Regions from separate parts of the Sphingomonas sp. GC_Shp_6 genome, predicted to be linked through region 1. Evidence: predicted binding sites of a transcription regulator. Region 1 holds the regulator's gene; each other region holds the start of a gene.

The links. The regulator LexA, encoded in region 1, represses DNA repair genes until DNA is damaged. The targets are predictions, from matches to a motif close to GTTCCNCNCTTGTTCT.
Region 2: the regulator LexA is predicted to act here: its motif matches at 1,736-1,751, upstream of rmuC (DNA recombination protein RmuC).
Region 3: the regulator LexA is predicted to act here: its motif matches at 3,886-3,901, upstream of uvrA (excinuclease ABC subunit UvrA).

The regions. Positions count from the first base shown of each region.
Region 1 is NZ_JALNUO010000004.1:205,329-212,259, forward strand. It holds gene trpE (anthranilate synthase component I) at 1-680, shown strand, start outside; gene OXQ95_RS07305 (hypothetical protein) at 696-1,226, opposite strand; gene OXQ95_RS07310 (aminodeoxychorismate/anthranilate synthase component II) at 1,257-1,859, shown strand; gene trpD (anthranilate phosphoribosyltransferase) at 1,856-2,851, shown strand; gene trpC (indole-3-glycerol phosphate synthase TrpC) at 2,848-3,624, shown strand; gene moaC (cyclic pyranopterin monophosphate synthase MoaC) at 3,621-4,088, shown strand; gene glp (gephyrin-like molybdotransferase Glp) at 4,085-5,266, shown strand; gene lexA (transcriptional repressor LexA) at 5,322-5,990, shown strand; gene OXQ95_RS07340 (ComEC/Rec2 family competence protein) at 5,981-6,931, opposite strand, start outside.
Region 2 is NZ_JALNUO010000003.1:106,210-113,140, forward strand. It holds gene OXQ95_RS04880 (RNA methyltransferase) at 1-127, shown strand, start outside; gene rmuC (DNA recombination protein RmuC) at 334-1,686, opposite strand; gene def (peptide deformylase) at 1,814-2,338, opposite strand; gene recR (recombination mediator RecR) at 2,405-3,001, opposite strand; gene fmt (methionyl-tRNA formyltransferase) at 3,055-4,056, shown strand; gene truA (tRNA pseudouridine(38-40) synthase TruA) at 4,053-4,790, shown strand; gene OXQ95_RS04910 (class I SAM-dependent RNA methyltransferase) at 4,780-5,961, opposite strand; gene OXQ95_RS04915 (NAD(P)H-hydrate dehydratase) at 5,958-6,931, opposite strand, start outside.
Region 3 is NZ_JALNUO010000012.1:96,082-103,012, forward strand. It holds gene odhB (2-oxoglutarate dehydrogenase complex dihydrolipoyllysine-residue succinyltransferase) at 1-417, shown strand, start outside; gene lpdA (dihydrolipoyl dehydrogenase) at 548-1,948, shown strand; gene OXQ95_RS13895 (GCN5-related N-acetyltransferase) at 2,077-2,409, shown strand; gene OXQ95_RS13900 (energy transducer TonB) at 2,476-3,285, opposite strand; gene OXQ95_RS13905 (hypothetical protein) at 3,405-3,734, opposite strand; gene uvrA (excinuclease ABC subunit UvrA) at 3,908-6,787, shown strand; gene OXQ95_RS18825 (ATP-binding protein) at 6,813-6,931, opposite strand, start outside.

The sequences.
Region 1 (6,931 bases):
CCTTCCTCTACCATCTCGATCTGCCGGGCTTCGCGCTGATCGGGTCGAGCCCCGAGATCCTGGTGCGGGTGCGCGACGGCGAGGTGACGATCCGCCCGATCGCGGGCACGCGGCCGCGGGGACGCACGTCGGCCGAGGACGACGCGAACCGCACCAGCCTGCTCGCCGATCCCAAGGAACGCGCCGAGCATCTGATGCTGCTCGATCTCGGCCGCAACGATGTCGGCCGCGCCGCCGCGCCCGGCAGCGTGCGCGTGACCGACAGCTATACCGTCGAACTCTACAGCCATGTGATGCACATCGTGTCGAACGTCGTGGGCACGCTGTCGCCGCAGAAGGATGCGCTGGACGCGCTGTTCGCGGGTTTTCCGGCGGGTACGGTGAGCGGTGCGCCCAAGGTACGCGCGTGTCAGATCATCGGCGAACTCGAACCCGAACGCCGCGGCGCCTATGCCGGCGGCGTCGGCTATTTCTCGCCCGACGGATCGATGGATTCGTGCATCGTGCTGCGCACCGCCGTGGTGAAGGACGGCGTCGTCCATGCGCAGGCTGGCGCCGGGATCGTGGCAGACAGCGATCCCGCCTCCGAACAGCGCGAGTGCGAGGCGAAGGCGGGTGCGATCCTGGCCGCCGCCCGCGACGCGACCGCGCGGGCAGCCGATCCGGGCTTCGGCCAGTAAGTTAGATCCGGCAGCTCAGGGAACGCTGTCGGCGCCAGCCTTTTGCGCGCGACGATCGGCGGCATATTCCTGGTTGCGCAGGATCGAACAGCCAGACTGCCCGCCCGTGCCGACCGGCGAGCAGGTGTCCGGCAGGCCTCCGGCGACTCGGCCGATCTGGTCCGCGGTCGCGGTGCGGTTCACCCAGCTCTGGTTGGAGGCGGCGATCGGGCCAGTGTCGCGCAGCGCCTTGGGAATGCGGTAGGGGTTGCCTATCGGGCTGCACACCACGACCTCGGTCGCGGTCGAAGCGGGGCATTTCTGGTCGGGCAGCAGCGACACGCTCCGGATGCGCTTGGGCGGCTGTCCGGTGGCCGCCTGCTGGTCCTGCGCGGCGGCCAGTCCGGGGGCGAGAATGAGGGCGGCGGCGAGCAGGGTCCGGTACATGAGCTTCTCCTTTGAAGGCGTAACGTCGCAAAACGCGCATAGCTCCGCAACGAATATGGGTGCGCCGTCCACCACCGCCAGCGCGCGTGCGGATTTCACCACCGCAACCAGCCGTTGCACGCCCGGCGCCTTCGTCTACAAGCGCGCCCCATGATCCTCGTCGTCGACAATTACGACAGCTTCACCTGGAACCTGGTCCACTATCTCATGGAGCTGGGGGCCGAGGTCGAGGTGGTGCGCAACGATGCGATGTCCGCTGGGCAGGCGCTGTCCTCGGGGGCCCAGGCATTCCTGCTGTCGCCGGGGCCGTGCACGCCCAACGAGGCGGGCATCTCGCTCGACCTCGTCGCTGCGGCCGCCGACAGCGGCCGGCCGCTGCTGGGCGTGTGCCTCGGCCATCAGGCGATCGGCCAGCATTTCGGCGGCCGGGTCGAGCGCGGCGGGCTGATGCACGGCAAGACCTCGCCGATCGACCATGACGGCACCGGGCTGTTCGCCGGCCTGCCCTCGCCCTTCACCGCGACGCGCTACCATTCGCTGATCGTGAACGACGCGCCCGACACGCTCGTCGTCAACGCCCGCACGGTGGACGGCATCGTCATGGGCTTCCGCCACGCGACGCTGCCCATCCACGGCGTGCAGTTCCACCCCGAGAGCATCGCCACCGAACACGGCCATGCGATGCTCGCGAACTTCCTGCGGCTGGCGGGCATCGCTCACACGCTGCCCGAACGACTGACGCCCAGGCCATGACGGTGACCACGCTGCTGCCCGATCCGACGACGCCGCTGTCGCGCGAAAGCGCGCGCGCCGCGTTCGAGGATCTGCTCGAGGGCCGCGCCTCGGACGACGCGATCGCCGCGTTCCTGATCGGGCTGACCGAGCGCGGCGAGACCAGCATCGAGATCGCGGAGGCCGCGCGTGCGCTGCGCGCCCGGCTGATCCCGATCACGGCGCCCGCCGGCACGATCGACGTGTGCGGCACCGGCGGCGACGGTCATCACACGCTGAACGTTTCCACCGCGGTCAGCCTCGTCGTCGCGGCATGCGGCGTGCCGGTGGCCAAGCATGGCAACCGCGCCGCCTCCAGCAAGGCGGGCGCCGCGGACACCCTGGAGGCGCTCGGCCTCGACATGGAACGCGCCGGCGCTTCGGCCGAGGCGAGCCTCCACGCCATCGGCATCGCGTTCCTGTTCGCGGCCAACCACCATCCGGCGATGGCGCGCATCACCCCCATCCGCATACGCATCGGGCGGCGGACGATCTTCAACCTGATGGGCCCGCTCGCCAATCCAGCGGGCGTCACGCGCCAGCTGATCGGGATCGCGCGGCCCGATTACGTGGCCGTCTATGCCGACGCGCTCGAACAGCTCGGCACCGAGGCGGCCTTGGTCGTTTCGGGCGAGGAGGGGCTGGACGAATTGTCGGCCGCCGGCCCCAGCGTCGTCCGCGCGGTCGGTCGCGTCGCCTTGCCCGCACGCGTCGCGCCCGAGGATGCCGGCCTGCCCCGCACCCCGATTGCTGCGATCCGCGGTGGCGATCCGGCCTATAACGCCGCGGCCCTCCGCCGGCTGCTGGAGGGGGAGCGCGGCGCATACCGCGACGCGGTGCTGCTGAATGCCGCGGCGGGATTGATGGTGGCGGGGCACAGCGGCTCGCTGGCCGCCGGAGCCGAAGCCGCAGGCGCGGCGTTGGATGACGGGGCGGCGCTTGCGCTGCTCGAGCGATGGATCGCCTACCGATGAACATGCTGCAACGAATCCTCGAGACGAAGCGCGCCGAAGTGGCCGCGCGTAAGGCGACGACGCCGCTGTCGGTGCTCGACGAGCGGATCGCCGCCGCCACCCCGGTGCGCGGCTTTCGCGCCGCGCTCGATGCGAAGTCCGGCCCGGCGCTCATCGCCGAGATCAAGCGCGCGAGTCCCTCCAAGGGCCTGATCCGCAGCGATTTCGATCCGCCCGCGCATGCCCGCGCCTATGAGGCCGGGGGCGCCGCGTGCCTGTCGGTGCTGACCGACGAGGAATGGTTCAAGGGCTGCGACACCGATCTGGTCGAGGCGCGCGCCGCCTGTTCGCTGCCGGTGATCCGCAAGGACTTCATGGTCGATCCCTGGCAAGCGACCGAATCGCGCGGGCTCGGCGCGGACGCGATCCTACTGATCGTCGCCGCGCTCGATGACGGCGTGCTGGCGGAGATCGAGGCCTCGGCACGCGAATGCCATCTCGACATACTGGTCGAGGTGCATAACGCGCGCGAACTGGAGCGCGCACTGAAGCTCAAATCGCGGCTGATCGGCGTGAACAACCGCGATCTGCGCGACTTCAGCGTCGATTTCGCGCGCACCTATGATCTCGTTCGCCATGCGCCCAAGGATTGCACCTTCGTCGCCGAAAGCGGTCTCACCACCCGCGCCGATCTCGACGCGATGGCCGCGCACGGCATCCATTGTTTCTTGGTCGGCGAAGCGCTGATGCGTGCCGACGATGTCGAGGCGGCCACGCGCGCGCTGATCGGATGACCGGCCTGACGCATCTCGACGCCGACGGCGCCGCGCATATGGTCGATGTCGGCGCCAAGGCGGCCACCGCGCGCGAGGCGGTGGCGACCGGACGGATCTCCATGGCACGCGACGCCGCCGCGGCAATCGCGGCGGGCGCGGTGAAGAAGGGCGACGTGCTCGCGGTGGCGCGAGTCGCCGGCATCATGGCCGCCAAGCGCACCAGCGACCTCGTGCCACTCTGCCACCCGCTGCCTCTCACCCGCGTGTCGATCGATCTCGCGCTCGACGACGGCGGCGTCACCGCGACCGCGACCGCGGCGACGGACGGCAAGACCGGGGTCGAGATGGAGGCGCTCACCGCCGTCTCGGTCGCGCTGCTGACGGTGTACGACATGGCCAAGGCGCTGGACAAGGCGATGACGATCGACGGCGTCCGTCTGCTGGCCAAGCGCGGCGGCAAGTCCGGGCACTGGCAGGCGTGACGCTCGTCCCCGTCGCCGAGGCGCAGGCGCGGCTCTTCGCCCTGTCGCCGCGCCTACCCACCGAACGCGTCGGCTTGCGCGAGGCAGCGGGCCGCTGGGCGGCGGAGGACGTGACCGCGCTGCGCACCCAGCCGGCAGCCGATCTGTCCGCCATGGACGGCTATGCGATCCGGTTCGCGGACCGGCACGGCCCCTGGCGGCTGATCGGGGAAAGCGCGGCGGGGCGGCCCTTTGCCGGCCATGTCGGCGCGGGCGAGACGGTGCGGATCTTCACCGGCGCCGGCATGCCCGAAGGCGCGGACACCGTGCTGATCCAGGAAGAGGCCGCGCGCGACGGCGACCGGGTGATGCTCGACGGCGAAGGCCCGATGACCGAAGGGCGCAACACGCGGCGCAAGGGCCTGGATTTCACCATCGGCGACCGGCTCGTGGCGGCGGGCGAGCGGCTGACGCCCGCGCGGATCGCGGTGGCGGCGACGAGCGGCCGCGGCATTTTGCACGTAAGGCGCCGGGTCCGCGTGGCGGTAGCGGCGACGGGCGACGAACTCGTGCCGCCGGGATCGACGCTTACGGGGCTGCAATTGCCCGAGTCGAACGGCGCGATGCTCGCTGCGATGCTGGCGGACCTGCCCGTCGATGTGATCGATCTCGGCATCCTGCCCGATCGGCTCGACGCGCTGCGCGATGCGTTCGCCTCGGTCGAAGCGGATCTGCTCGTCACCACCGGCGGCGCGTCGGTCGGCGATCACGATCTCGTCCGCCCCGCGCTGGAGGCGGCGGGCGGAACGATCGATTTTTGGCGGATCGCGCTTCGCCCCGGCAAGCCGATGATGGCGGGGCGGCTGGGCGACGCCGTGCTGCTCGGGCTGCCGGGCAATCCCGTTTCGGCGTTCGTCACCGCGGTGCTGTTCGTGAAGCCGCTCGTCGCGCATCTGGCCGGGGCGGCCGATCCCTTTCCGCCCACCGTTCGCACGACGCTCGGCGAGGATCTGCCGGCCAACAACGCGCGCACCGATTATCTGCGCGGACAGCTTCGCGACGGGCTCGCCTACGCGTCGTCGATCCAGGACAGTTCGATGCTGCTGACGCTGGCGCGCGCGAACTGCCTGATCGTGCGCGCGGCGAATGCCCCCGCGGCCCGCGCCGGCGACTCGGCGGAAATCCTCGTCATCGCTTGACGGCAATTTTTATGTTCCGTATAAGTTCGACGTCTGTTCTGGACGGAGGATCGCCATGCTCACGCGCAAACAGCACGAGCTCGTCTGCTTCATCAACGATCGCCTGAACGAAACGGGCGTCTCTCCGTCGTTCGAGGAGATGAAGGAGGCGCTCGACCTGAAATCGAAATCGGGCGTTCACCGGCTGATCTCGGCACTCGAGGAGCGCAACTTCATCCGCCGCCTGCCGAACCGTGCGCGCGCGCTCGAGGTGCTACGCATGCCCGAACGGCCGGAGAAGAAGGCGGCGACCAAGCCCGCCAAGGCGCCCGAGCTGAAGCCGGTGCCGCAGGCCGCCAACGACGTGATCGAGATCCCGCTCCACGGCCGGATCGCGGCCGGTGTGCCGATCGAGGCGTTCGAGGGCAGTTCGATGCTCGCGGTGCCCGCAGCGCTACTGGGCTCGGGCGAACATTATGCACTCGAAGTCTCGGGCGATTCGATGGTCGAGGCGGGGATCCTCGACGGCGATTACGCGCTCATCCGCCGCACCGAGACGGCGCGTGACGGCGAGATCGTGGTCGCGCTGATCGAGGACAGCGAGGCGACGCTCAAATATTTCCGTCGCGAGGGCGCGATGGTCCGGCTCGACCCGGCAAATCGCGCCTATGATCCGCAGCGCTATGCGCCCGCGCAGGTGCGCGTACAGGGCAAACTGTCCGGGATCCTGCGCCGCTACGATTGAGGCGAACGGCCTTCGCGGGCGCGCGGATCGCTGACACGCCAGCCGTGCCGTGCGGGCCAACGGTCCCGGCGCACGACCGTAAGCGTCGGCGCATCGCGCCAGGGGTGGCGATCGGCGGGATCGCGGACGGTCATGACCCCGCGCCCAAGCGTGATCGCCACGCCGCCGGTTTTCACGAGCACTGGCTTGTCGAGCTTCAGCCAGCGCGGGCGGCACGCCTTGGGCAACCAGCGCTCGCTGATCGCGATGTCCGCCGTCGCGCACGCCGCGATCAGCTCGGGCGCCTCCAGCCGATAGCCGCTGCGTGTCGCGAGGATGCGCCAGTGGCGGCCGGCCGCCACACGATCGGCGATGCAGGCGTCGCGGCTGCACCGGGCGTCGTTCCGATCGGACAGCAATTCGGGCAGCCCCAGCACGCCGCCATTCTCGCCGAGCGTCGTCGCGGTATAGTCGCCGGTGCGGTCGCGCAGCAGCGCGAGGCCGCCCTCCGGCGTGCGCATCGCGACATGGCGTCCGTCGCCGGTGACCAGCAGATCGGGCGCGGGCGTCGTGACCGCCCAGAGCGCGCCGATCGCAAGCGGGATGACGCCTAGACGCCGCACCCGCGTCCGCCACAGCGCGATCCACAAGCCGCCGACGATCGTCAGCGCATAGGCGCCGGTCGGCATCGCCGGCAGGGCTGCGACCGATCCCGGCGCCGCCGCGGTGGCGCGCGCCATCCACAGCAGCAGATCGAGCGACCGCGCCGTCAGCCACCACCAGGGCGCGCCCAGCCCCACCCCGTCGAACAGCAGCGCCAGCGCCTCCAGCGGCATGACGACGAAGGTGGTCAGCGGGATCGCGACCAGATTGACGATCGCGCCGTACACCCCCTCCTTATGGAAGTGAAACACCGCGATCGGCATCAGCGCGAGTTCGACCACCAGCCCGGTAAGCAGCAG
Region 2 (6,931 bases), on a different contig from region 1:
GGCGGACTATGCCGACGCCTGCGACCTGCTCGTCAAGCTGCCCATGCACGGCAAGGCCGACAGCCTGAACGCCGCCGTCGCGACGGCGGTGATGGCCTATGAGGTGCTGGCGCGGGATCTGGTTTAGGGCGCGATGACATTGGCTTGATCGGAGCACGAATCCGTTCGTGCCGAGCTTGTCGAAGCAGGCTTTTCGCAGTCACGCCGTCGCATTCGGAATAGGCCCTTCGGTAAGCTCAGGGCGAACGGGTCAAAGTAACGTCATCGGACTGCAATTCGACATGGGGCCCCCATCGGCGCGTTGCCCGCTGGCGCCGTCCATGGTCACTCCCGCTAGCTCTCCCCCTCACCCGCCGCGATCAGCGCCGGTGCGTCGCCATAGCGCGCCAGCGCCTCCACCGGGGCGACGTCGTCGATCTCGCGCGCGCCGGTGTCGATGTTGAGGTCGCGGAACTTGCGCGCGGTCACCAGGGTGCGGCTTTCGAAGCTGCTGACGAAGCTGTTGTAATTGTTGACCGCGCTCGTCAGGCCACCGCCCACCTTGCGCAGGTCGCCCGCCGCCTTGGCCAGCCGCTCGTAGAGCTCCTTGCCGAGCGCGCCGATATCCTGCGCCTGTTTCGCCATCTTCTCCTGACGCCATACCGCATCGACGGTGCGCGCGATCGCGATCAGGTTGGTGGGGGTGGCGAGCAGCACGCGCTTTTCGAAGGCGAAATCCCACAGGGTGGGATCATGTTCGAGTGCGGCGGAGAGGAAATGTTCGCCCGGCACGAACATGATGACGTAGTCGGGCGCATCCTTGAACTGGTTCCAATAGGCCTTGTTGCCGAGGCCGTTGACGTGTGCGCGCATCGAGGCGGCGTGCGCGGTCAGGCCGCGTGCGCGCTCCTCCTCGTCGACTGCGCCGAACGCGTCCTGATAGGCGTTGAGCGACACCTTGGCATCGATCACCAGGCTGCGGCCGCCGGGCACGCGGACGATCGCGTCGGGGCGCAGCCGCTGGCCGTCCTCCACCGCGACGCTCACCTCGGTCTGGAAATCAGTATGTTCGGATAGGCCGCAGGTCTCGAGCACGTTCTTCAACTGCTGCTCGCCCCAGCGCCCGCGCGACTTGGGGGCGTTGCGCAGCGAGTTGACGAGCTTGGCGGCCTCGCTCGACACCTTCTCCTGGCCGATACGCATCTGCTCGATCTGGCCCTTCAGATCGCCGAACGCGTCGCGGCGATCCGCCTCGACCTTGCCGACCGCCTCCTCGTAGCGCTGAAGCCGGTCGCTGACCGGCTGGAGCATCGATTTGAGGTTCTGGCCCGACACCTCTTCGGACTGGCGGAAGCGGGCTTCGGCGCGTTCGAGGAACTGCGCCTGCGCGGTTTCGAGCGCGCGGGCGGCGGCGGCGCCGAACTGCGCGGTCATGGCGTCGCGCGCTTCCTTCAGTTCGGCGAGCGTGGCTTGGTGCGCGGCGTGGCGCGCCTCGCCCTGCGCGCGCAGGCTCGCCAGCTCCTGCAAGGCAGCGTTGCGTTCGCGCTCGACGGCGTCGCGGGCGGTGCGCATCAGTTCGGCATCGCCCGCCCGGGCGCGTGCGACGGCGAGTTCGCTCGCGAGCGCGGTGCCGCGGCGCGAGGCCAGCAGCCAGCCGGCGAGCAGGCCGATCGCAAGCGCGAGAAGCGCGACGAGGATCAGTTCCACCGACCGGCTCCGGCGAAGTGGGCGAAGGTGATACGCACGAGGAAAAGCCAGGACATGGGCGGAACATAGATCGAACGATCGGGATAGAACAGCGCCATTTTCATGAGGCCCTGCCGATCGCCCGCCATCACCCCAGGCGGCGGGCCTTCGCCAGCTTTTTCAACAACATGTCGCGTTTCAGCTTCGAGACATGGTCGATGAACAGCACGCCGTCGCAATGATCGATCTCGTGCTGCATGCAGGTGGCGAGCAGCCCGTCCATCTCCTCCTCGCGGGACTCGCCCGTGCCGTCCAGCCAGCGGACGCGGCAGCGCGCCGGGCGCGCCACCTCGGCATATTGTTCGGGGATGGACAGGCAGCCCTCGTTATAGGTCGACAGCTCCTCGCTCACCTCGAGGATCTCGGGGTTCACATAGGCGCGCGGATCGCGGACGGGCTTGCCCTCCTCGTCCTCGCGCTCCTGCAGATCGATGACGACGACGCGCTTGGCGACGCCCACCTGGATCGCGGCGAGGCCGATCCCCTTGGCGTCGTACATCGTGTCGGTCATGTCGGCGATCAGCCGGCGGACATCGTCGTCCACCGTCTCGACGGGGAGGGAGAGCGCACGCAAGCGCGGATCGGGGATCTCGACGATGGGAAGAACGGCCATGCGCGCGCTGCTAGGGGAAGCGCGGCGTCGGCGTCAAGCAGAGGGAGGACGTCAAGCGAGCGGGGCTCACGCCACCGGGCGCCGGGCGCGGAGCGCCTGCGCCAGCGTGCCCTCGTCGAGATAATCGAGCTCGCCGCCGACGGGCAGGCCGTGCGCGAGCTGGGTGACACGGATGGGGAAACGCTCGATCCGGTCGGCGATGTAATGCGCCGTCGTCTGCCCTTCCAGCGTGGCGTTCATGGCGAGCACCACCTCGTCGATCCCGCCCGCCTCGATCCGGCGGACGAGCGCGTCGATCGCGAGATCCTCGGGCCGGATGCCCTCCAGCGCGGAAAGCCGGCCGCCCAGCACATGATAACGCCCCGGGAACAGCCGCGAACGGTCGAGCGCCCACAGGTCCGCCACCTCCTCCACCACGCAGAGCGACCGCTGGTCGCGGCGCGGATCGGCGCACACCGCACACGGGTTTGCGGTATCGACATTGCCGCAGGTGGTGCAGGTGACGAGCCGTTCGTCGACTGCGGCGAGCGCGGCGAGCAACGGCCCCAAGGCACCCTCGCGCTTCTTGAGCAGATGGAGCACCGCGCGCCGCGCCGAACGCGGGCCGAGCCCGGGAAGACGCGCGAGCGCCTGGGTCAATGTCTCGATCTCGGGGGAGGCCATCGGAGAACAGATAGGGGGTTGCGCGGCTGCCCGCCAGCGTGTTCGAGGGGGCGATGCGCATCATCTTCATGGGAACGCCCGACTTCGCGGTGCCGACGCTCGACGCGCTCGTCGCGGCCGGGCATTCGGTGGTGGCCGCCTATAGCCAGCCGCCGCGGCCGGGCGGGCGGCGCGGGCGCGAGCTGGTGGCCTCCCCGGTGCAGCGCCGCGCCGAGGCGCTGGGCATCCCGGTGCGAACGCCGGAGCGGCTGCGTTCGCCCGACGAGCAGGCCGCGTTCGCGGCGCTGGATGCCGATGTCGCCGTGGTGGCCGCCTATGGGCTGATCCTGCCGCGCGCGGTGCTGGAGGCGCCGCGGCTCGGCTGCCTCAACGTCCATGGCTCGCTGCTGCCGCGCTGGCGCGGGGCGGCGCCGGTGCAGCGCGCGATCCTGGCGGCCGATGCGGAGACGGGCGTGGGGATCATGCAGATGGAGGCCGGGCTCGACACCGGCCCGGTGCGGCTGGAGCGGCGCACGACCGTGGCGGGGAAGACCGCGGGCGCGCTGACCGACGAACTCGCGCGGCTGGGCGCCGAGGCGATGGTCGCGGTGCTGGCAAATCCCGATGCCTATCCGCCGATCGCGCAACCAGAGGACGGCGTCACCTATGCCGCCAAGATCGACAAGGCGGAGGCGCGGCTGGACTTCACCGCGGACGCCGTAACGGTGGAGCGGCAGGTCCGCGCCTTCGCGCCAGTGCCGGGAGCGTTTTTCGAATTCGGCGGGGAACGGGTGAAGGTGCTGGCGGCGGAGATCGTCGGGGTACAGCCTGACCGTTCCCCGGCGGAGGCCGGCGCCCCGTTGGGCGGAGGTGGCGCTTCATCCCCACTGGACCCCGGCCTTAGCCGGGGAACGGAAGATGGGGGTGCGGCGGGCATTGTGCTCGACGACCGGCTCACCATCGCCTGCGGCTCGGGCGCGATCCGGCCGGTGACGGTGCAGCGCGCGGGCCGCGGCATCGCCAGCGCGGCGGACCTGCTGCGCGGCTTCGCCATTCCGGCGGGCACCCGGCTTTGACGCGCTATGCGCTGACGATCGAATATGACGGCCGCCCCTTTGCCGGGTGGCAACGCCAGGCCAGCGCGCCCAGCGTGCAGCAGGCGCTGGAGGAGGCGGCATTCGCGATGACCGGCGAGCGGATCGCCGTGCACGCCGCCGGGCGCACCGATGCGGGCGTCCACGCGCTGGCGATGCGCGCGCATCTGGATCTGACGGCGGAGGTGGCACCGTTCCGGCTGATGGAGGCGCTGAACGCGCTCGTCCGGCCCGCCCCCGTCGCGGTCACCGATTGCGTGGTGGTGGCCGACGACTGGCATGCGCGCTTCTCGTGCGTCGGCCGCGCCTATGAATACAGAATCGCGAACCGCCGCGCGCCGCTCGCGATCGATGCGGGCTTCGCGTGGCGCGTGCCGCAGCCGCTCGACGCGGCGGCGATGGCGCAGGCCGCGACCGCGCTGATCGGGCGCCACGACTTCACCACGTTCCGCGCCGCGCATTGCCAGGCGGACAGCCCGGTGCGCACGCTCGACCGGCTGGCGGTGACTCGCGACGGCGACCGCGTGATCGTGCGCGCGGCGGCGCGGTCGTTCCTCCATCATCAGGTGCGATCGATGGTCGGCTGCCTCGCGCTCGTCGGCATGGGGCGCTGGGCGGTGGGCGACATGGCCGCGGCGCTGCAGGCGCGCGACCGGGCGCGGCTGGGGCTGAACGCGCCGCCCGACGGGCTGTTCTTCGTGGACGCTATCTACTGAACCGCGCCGCCAGCTCCACATGGGTGGACCAGCGGAACTGGCCGACCGGCCGGATCCAGTCGATCCGCCAGCCGCCCTCGACCAGCATCCGGGCATCGCGCGCGAAGCTCGCCGGGTTGCACGAGACATAGGCGATCGCCCCGGTGGCGGACGCGGCCAGTGCCGGCATCTGCTCGCGCGCACCCGCGCGCGGCGGATCGAGCACCACCGCACCGAACCGATCGAGCTCGGCGACGGTCAGCGGGCGGCGGTAGAGGTCGCGATATTCGGGGAAGACTAGCCGCCCGGCGCGCGCGGCGGCGGCCTTCAGCGCCATCGTCGCTTCGCGGCCGCCCTCCGCCGCATAGATCTTGCCCGGCAGCGCGAGCGCGAACGTGCCGAGGCCGGCGAACAGATCCGCGACGACGGTGGCGCCCCCCACCGCCTCGCGCACCGCGGCGACCAGCGCCGCCTCGCCCTCTTCGGTGGCCTGAAGAAACGCGGCGTGCGGCAACGGAACGGCCACGCCGCTCAGCGTGATCGTCACCGCCTCGGGCTCCCAGCGCGTCTCGGGCCCCTGCCCGTCGTCCACCGCGAAGCGCGCGACCGCGTGGCGCTCGCAAAAGGCGATGATCGCTTCGGCCGCGTCGAGCCCTTCGGCGGCAAGGCCGGTGACGAGGATGTCCGGCCCCTGATCCGCGCGCGTCAGATGGACCTCGCCGCGCCGGCGGAAGCGCAGCCGCTTCAGCAGCCCGCGCAACGGCGCGACCAGCGCGAAGAGATCGGCCGCGAGGACATGGCATTCGGCGAGATCGACGATCGCGTGGCTGCGCGCCTCGGCGAACCCGATCCGCACCTGCCCGCCCTTGCCCTCCGCATGGAGCGTCGCGCGGCGGCGGGTACGCGGGGGCGAGAGCTGCGCGGGCGCGATCGGCGCGGCCAGCCCCTGCCCGTCCAGCGCGCTCGCGATCCGGTCGACGACGAAGGCGGCATAGGCGGTGTCGTCCAGATGCTGCAACTGGCACCCGCCACAGGTCGGAAAGTGGCGGCAGGGGGGCGCCTGGTGGTGCGGGCCGGCGATCACCACGCCGTCGACGGTCAGCGTGTCCCCGGGCGCGGCGAGGATGGCGTGGCGGCCGTCATCGGCCACCCCTTCGCCGCGTTCGGAAACGCGCAGGATCGTCGCAGTCATGCTCGGGTCTCTTCGGGGGCGAGGGCGGCGCGCGCGGGGGTCAGCGCGGCGGCGAGGTCGTCCGCGACGAACGCCCGGCCGCAGCGGCGCGCGGCGGCACCATGGAGCCACACCGCGGCCCCGGCGGCCTCGAACGGCGCCATGCCGCTCGCCAGCATCGCCGCGACGATCCCGACGAGCACGTCGCCGCTGCCCGCGGTGGAGAGCCAGTCGTTGGCGTCGCGCGCCGCTGTCACGCGGCCGTCGGGCGCGGCGATCACGGTGTCGGCGCCCTTGAAGACCACGACCGCGTCCGACCGGCGCGCGGCATCGCGGGCGCGGGCGATCTTGTCGGCGTGCGCCGGGCCGAACAGTGCGGCGAACTCGCCGGCGTGCGGGGTGAGGATCACGGGGGCGCCGTGACGGGCGAGCGTCGCGGGATCGGTGAGGTGGAGCGCATCGCCGTCCACCACGATCGGCCGGCCCGCCCCGAGCGCCTGTGCGAGCTTCGCGCGCGCTCTCTCGTCGCGGCCGAGGCCGGGGCCGACCGCGATCGCGCCGACGCGGGGATCGGTCAGCGCCCGGTCGGTCAGCGGTTTGCGGACGATCGCGTGGGGCGATCCGTGTGTTTCGCCCAGCAGCGCGACATAGCCCGCGCCGCTGCGCATCGCGGCCATGCTCGCGAGTTCGGCCGCACCCGCCATCGTGCCCGCCACCACCGCGACCATGCCGCGGGTGTATTTGTGCGAATCGGGACCGGGCTCTGGCAGCGTGGGCGCCGCAAGCACGGCGGCGTCGCTCGCGGTGGCCACGCCGATGTCGAGGATGCGGACGTGCCGCGAATAGCGTGCGGCGGGCTGGAGGACATGCGACGGCTTGGCCGCGCCGAGCGCGAGCGTCACGTCGAACAGCGGCGGTTCGGTGAGGACCGCGCCGCTGTCGGTATCGACGCCGCTCGGCAGGTCGACCGCGATGGTGAGCGTCGCGGCGG
Region 3 (6,931 bases), on a different contig from region 1:
GACATTTCGGTGGCGGTCTCGTCGCCCGGCGGTCTCGTCGTTCCCGTCATCCGCGATGCCGACCGGATGAGCGTCGCGCAGGTCGAGAAGACGATCGGCGATTTCGGCCGCCGCGCCAAGGACGGCACGCTGAAGATGGACGAGATGAAGGGCGGCACCTTCACCATCTCGAACGGCGGCGTCTTCGGTTCGCTGATGTCCACCCCGATCATCAACCCGCCGCAGTCCGCGGTGCTCGGCCTCCACCGCATCGACGAACGCCCGGTCGCGGTGAACGGCCAGGTGGTGATCCGCCCGATGATGTATCTGGCGCTCAGCTACGATCACCGCCTGATCGACGGCCGCGAGGCGGTTACCTTCCTCGTCGCGCTGAAGAACGCGATCGAGGACCCGACGCGGATCCTGATCGACCTGTAAGCAACCGAGATGGCCTGTTCCCCGGCGGAGGCCGGGGCCCAGTGGGGAAGGCCGATGTAAACGGGCGCGGCGATCATTACATGCCGTCCCGCAACTGGGCCCCGGCCTCCGCCGGGGAACGGAGATGAAAATGGCCGACGAAACCTACGATTATGACGTCCTCGTGATCGGCTCGGGCCCGGGCGGTTACGTCGCGGCGATCCGCGCGGCGCAGCTGGGCCTGCGCACCGCGTGCGCGGAAAGCCGCGAGACTCTGGGCGGCACGTGCCTCAACGTCGGCTGCATCCCGTCCAAGGCGCTGCTCCATGCGTCCGAGATCTTCGAGGAGGCCAGCAGCGGCCATCTCGCCAAGTTCGGCATCGAGATCCAGGGCGCGACGCTCAACCTCGACCAGATGCACGCCGAAAAGGCGAAGGCCGTCAAGGAGCTGACCGGCGGCATCGAATTCCTGTTCAAGAAGAACAAGGTGACGTGGCTGAAGGGCCGCGCCGCCTTCAAGGACGCGCACAGCGTCGAGGTGGCGGGCCAGACCGTGACCGCGAAGAACATCGTCATCGCGACCGGCTCCAGCGTCACGCCGCTGCCGGGGGTGGAGATCGACCAGCAGGTCGTGGTGGACAGCACCGGCGCGCTGGCGCTGCCCAAGGTGCCCGAGCATCTGGTGGTGATCGGCGGCGGCGTGATCGGGCTGGAGCTGGGTTCGGTCTGGCGGCGTCTGGGCGCCAGGGTGACCGTGGTCGAATATCTCGACCAGATCCTGCCGGGCTTCGACGGCGAGGTCCGCAAGGAAAGCGCCAAGCTGTTCAAGAAGCAGGGCATGGAATTGAAGACCGGCACCAAGGTGACCGGCGTCACCGTCCAGGGCGAACGCGCCTCGGTTCAGGTCGAGCCCGCGGCCGGCGGCACGGGCGAGACGCTTCAGGCCGATGCGGTGCTGGTGGCGATCGGCCGCAAGCCCAATCTCGACGGGCTGAACCTCGCCGCGATCGGGTTGGAGCCCAACGCCCGCGGCCAGATTGCGACCGATCACAGCTTCCGCACCGCCGTCGACGGCGTGTGGGCGATCGGCGACTGCATCCCCGGCCTGATGCTCGCGCACAAGGCGGAGGACGAGGGCGTCGCGGTGGCCGAGAACATCGCCGGCCAGACCGGCATCGTGAACGAGGACGTGATCCCGAGCGTCGTCTACACCATGCCCGAGATCGCGGGCGTCGGCATGACCGAGGAGGCCGCGCGCGAAAAGGGCGACGTGAAGGTCGGCAAGTTCCCGATGGTCGCCAACAGCCGTGCGAAGACCAACCGCGACACCGACGGCTTCGTGAAGGTGATCGCGGACGCCAAGTCGGACCGCGTGCTGGGCGTGTGGATCGTCGCCAGCCTCGCCGGCACGATGATCGCGGAAGCCGCGATCGCGATGGAGTTCGGCGCGACCAGCGAGGACATCGCTTACACCTGCCACGCGCATCCGACGCATGCCGAGGCGATGAAGGAAGCCGCGATGGCGGTGACGGGCAAGCCGATCCACGTCTGACCGGGCGAGGTCGTAGCGAAGCTACGGTCGAGCCAAGCAGCGGTCAGACCGGCCTGCGCGGCCCAAAGCCGCGTCCGAGGTCATGGGACTTGCTCCCATGACGGCTTCCCATCCGTGGAGCACCGCGCATGCCGTCCCCTGATCCCGCCCGCGCCGCACTCGAGACGGCGTGGCTTCATCTCACGCGCGTCACGCTCCCCGCGCTCGCGGCCCCGCGCGGCTGGCCGGTGCGCGCGGATCATTGCTTCCAGCGCATCCTGCTCGACCATGCGTTCGGCGGCTGCTGGTACGATCATGTCGCGCGCCGCCCGGCCTATGCGCATGCCGACGCGGCCGCCTTGGCCCGCGCCATCGCGCTCGGTGAGGCGGCGGTGGCGGGCGAGGCGGACATGGCGGCGCTGAACCGCGCGTCGCTCGCGTGGCGGGGCAAGGCGAACCCGACGTGCCAGCGCGGCAGGTGACCGCCGCCAAAGCAACTTTTGACCAACCAGACTCACGCCGTTCGTGCTGGTCGAAAACGCTCTAGATTAAGGCAATTGCCAGACGACCGGCAGGATCGACCAGCTTGCGATGGCCTTGCCGCCCGTATCGTGTGACGGAGTGTAGCGGATCCGCTTCGCGATCTCGCAGGTGGCGGCGTCCAGCGATCGGGATCGCGATGACGTGACCACGCGGCAATTGGTAACCTGCCCGGTCACGTCGATGGCCAGCAGCGCGATGACGCGACCCTGCTCACGGGCGTGCATTGCCTCGACCGGATAGCTGTCCGGCCCGAACCATCGTCCAGGATTGCCCTCGACCGGCGTCGGCGGGTCGGCGTCGAAGAACAGCGCCGGATCAACGCCCCAGTTGGTGAGCAGTTGAACCTCGCACCTATGGAGCGTCGCCATCAGGAATCCGGTCGACGTCAGCATCGCCGTTCGGGTCTTGTTGCCGATCGTGATCGTGATCGTGGAAGCCTTCGCCAAGGCAGTCAGCCACGCACGCTCGCCGTGGATATGCGTGATGAGCCGATGATCGCCGACGCCGAAGCTTTCATAGAACGCGGTCGCATTCACATTGCCGGGATCGATGGCGATCTGGGCCCGCCCCCTACGGCTGTCCTCGGTGCCGCGACCGGGTTCCAGGACGACCACCTCCATGTTTTGCTGGGTGGGGAAGGGACGGAATACGATGGTGATCTCGTCACGCCCTTCGCCGAACTGGCGGGCCGCAGTGCACATGTCATCGTCGAAGGCGACTACCCACTTGCCGGAAGGGGAAAGCCGTTGCGCAGATGGCGGCGCCGCCCGGCTTCCCGACGAGGCCACGGACAGGAGGATCATGGCCAGCGTCATGACCGCCCATCGCGTCAACCCGTTCCGCACTGCTCCGCCTGCCGTCATGTCCCGTCCCCCCCCTTCCGGAGCCATGTAGCCGATCGACGGGCCGGGGTAACGGACAGATGGATCGGGTTCTACACCCGCTTCCCGAAAAACTGCCCCAGCGCGCGTTCGGCGGCGCCCATGAAGGCGTCGGCCATCGCCTGCGGATCCGGTGCGCTCTGCGTGCCCTGGGGCGGGGCGTCGGGGGCTTCGGGGGCGGGGCGCGCGGACTCGGGCGGGGTCTGCGCGCGCTTGGCGAGCGCGGCGGTGGCGGCGGTCGCGGCCATAGCGAGGCCGGCGGTCAGCACCTGCCGTCCTTCGGGGCTCTGCGCGCGCTCGATCAGCGCGTTGCCGGCCTTGCGCAGGTCCTTGGGCAGCTTCACCCCGGCGATGCGCTTGGGGATCTTCGTCGTCTTGGCCATGGTCGCGTCCTTTCGTGTATCAGACAGATAATACACGATCGCCCACCTTCAACCAGCGGGGCTTCGACCCCGGCGCGCAACCATGGTGGCGGGGCGACGTTCGTGTTCCTATCTCGTCCCCCGGCCCGATCCGCCCTCTGGCGCTCCCTGCAGAACAGAAGTAGAACTCGTCCATGTCCCTGACCAAGATCTCCGTCCGCGGCGCGCGCGAGCACAACCTCAAGGACGTCGATATCGACATCCCCCGCGACACGCTGACGGTCATCACCGGCCTGTCGGGGTCGGGCAAGTCGAGCCTCGCCTTCGACACCATCTATGCCGAGGGCCAGCGGCGCTATGTCGAGAGCCTGTCGGCCTATGCGCGCCAGTTCCTCGAACTGATGCAGAAGCCCGATGTCGATCATATCGAGGGGCTCTCCCCCGCCATCTCGATCGAGCAGAAGACCACGAGCCGCAACCCGCGCTCCACGGTGGCGACCGTCACCGAGATCTACGACTATATGCGCCTGCTCTGGGCGCGCGTCGGCGTGCCCTACAGCCCCGCCACCGGCGAGCCGATCGCCGCGCAGACCGTCAGCCAGATGGTCGACCGCGTGCTGGCGCTGCCCGAGGGCACGCGGCTGTACCTGCTCGCGCCCGTCGTGCGCGGCCGCAAGGGCGAATACCGCAAGGAGCTGCAGGAATGGCAGAAGGCGGGCTTCACCCGCGTGCGGATCGACGGGCAGATCCACGAGATCGACGAGGCGCCCGCGCTCGACAAGAAATACAAGCACGACATCGAGGTGGTGGTCGACCGCCTCGTGACGGGCGGCGACATCGCGACCCGGCTGGCGGAAAGCTTCGAGACCGCGCTGAAGCTGGCCGAGGGGCTGGCCTATGTCGATCCCGCCGATCCGGTCGAGGCGCATACCCCCAAATCCGAAGTGCTGGGCGATCATGCGCCGCCCGGCCGCATCGTGTTCAGCGAGAAATTCGCCTGCCCGGTCAGCGGCTTCACGATCAGCGAGATCGAGCCCCGGCTGTTCAGCTTCAACGCGCCGCAGGGGGCGTGCCCGGCCTGTGACGGCCTCGGCGAGAAGCTGCTGTTCGACGAGGACCTCGTCGTGCCCAATCACGGCCTGTCGATCAAGAAGGGCGCGGTGGTGCCCTGGGCGAAATCCAATCCGCCCAGCCCCTATTACATGCAGGTGCTGGGCAGCCTGGCGCGCGAATTCGCCTTTTCGCTCGAGACGCCGTGGGCCGAGCTGCCCGAGGAGGTGCGCCGCACCATCCTCCACGGCTCCAAGGGCAAGCCCGTCACGCTGACCTTCATCGACGGCAAGAAGAAGTACGACGTTTCCAAGCCCTTCGAGGGCGTGATCGGCAATCTCAACCGCCGCATGCTCCAGACCGAGAGCGCGTGGATGCGCGAGGAGCTGGCGAAGTACCAGTCCGCAGCACCCTGCGAGGTGTGCCACGGCGCGCGCCTCAAGCCCGAGGCGCTGGCGGTGAAGATCGCGATGAAGGACATCGCCTATGCCACGCATCTGTCGGTGGTCGACGCGCTCGCCTTCTTCACCGATCTGCCGCAGCATCTGGGCGACCAGCAGAACGCGATCGCCGAGCGCATCCTGAAGGAGATCGTCGAGCGGCTCGGCTTCCTCAACAATGTCGGGCTCGATTATCTCAACCTCGATCGCACCTCGGGCACGCTGAGCGGCGGCGAATCGCAGCGCATCCGCCTCGCCAGCCAGATCGGCTCCGGCCTGTCGGGCGTGCTCTACGTGCTCGACGAGCCGAGCATCGGGCTTCACCAGCGCGACAACGACATGCTGCTCGCCACGCTCCGGCGCTTGCGCGATCTCGGCAACACCGTGCTGGTGGTCGAGCATGACGAGGATGCGATCCGCACCGCGGATTACATCATCGACATGGGGCCGGGCGCCGGCGTGCACGGCGGCGCGGTCGTCGCGCAGGGCACGCTGAAGCAGCTGCTCAAATCCAAGACCAGCATCACCGCCGATTATCTGAACGGCGTGCGCAAGGTGCCGGTGCCGGCCAAGCGCCGCAAGGGCAATGGCAAGAAGCTCACCGTCCACAATGCGGTGGCCAACAATCTGCGCGGCGTCACCGCCAGCATTCCCTTGGGCACCTTCACCTGCATCACCGGCGTGTCGGGCAGCGGCAAGTCGAGCTTCACGATCGACACGCTCTATGCCGCCGCCGCGCGCGAGCTGAACGGCGCGCGCATCCAGCAGGGCAAGCACGACAGGATCACCGGCCTGCAATATCTCGACAAGGTGATCGACATCGATCAGTCGCCGATCGGCCGCACCCCGCGCAGCAACCCGGCGACCTATACCGGCAGCTTCACGCTGATCCGCGACTGGTTCGCCGGGCTGCCGGAATCGAACGCGCGCGGCTACAAGCCCGGCCGCTTCAGCTTCAACGTGAAGGGCGGCCGGTGCGAGGCGTGCCAGGGCGACGGCGTGCTGAAGATCGAGATGCACTTCCTGCCCGACGTCTATGTGACGTGCGACGTGTGCCACGGCGCGCGCTACAACCGCGAGACGCTGGAGGTGAAGTTCAAGGGCCACAGCATCGCCGACGTGCTCGACATGACCGTCGAGGACGCCGCCGCCTTCTTCGCCGCGGTGCCGCCCATCCGCGACCGGATGGCGATGCTGGTCGAGGTGGGGTTGGGCTATGTGAAGGTCGGCCAGCAGGCGACGACCTTGAGCGGCGGCGAGGCGCAGCGCGTGAAGCTCGCCAAGGAACTGTCGCGGCGGGCGACCGGCAACACGCTCTACATCCTCGATGAACCGACCACCGGCCTGCATTTCGAAGACGTGCGCAAATTGCTCGAAGTGCTCCACGCGCTGGTCGAGCAGGGCAATACGGTGGTGGTGATCGAACACAATCTCGACGTCATCAAGACCGCGGACTGGGTGATCGACCTGGGACCCGAGGGCGGCGTGAAGGGCGGCGAGATCGTGGCCGAAGGCGTGCCGGAAACGGTGGCGAAGGCGGCGGGGAGCTTTACGGGGCGGTATCTGGCGCCGTTGTTGGGGTAGAAGGTTGATAGATAACGATTAAAGGCTATCGCTTCATCCATGTTGCTTTGTTGCCCTTCAAAAGTGGATCTAAATATATAATTTGCTGATCTCGCAAGCGGTAAAGTACTTCTTTCATCTGATTCTCGCTTTTGATGCCCGTTA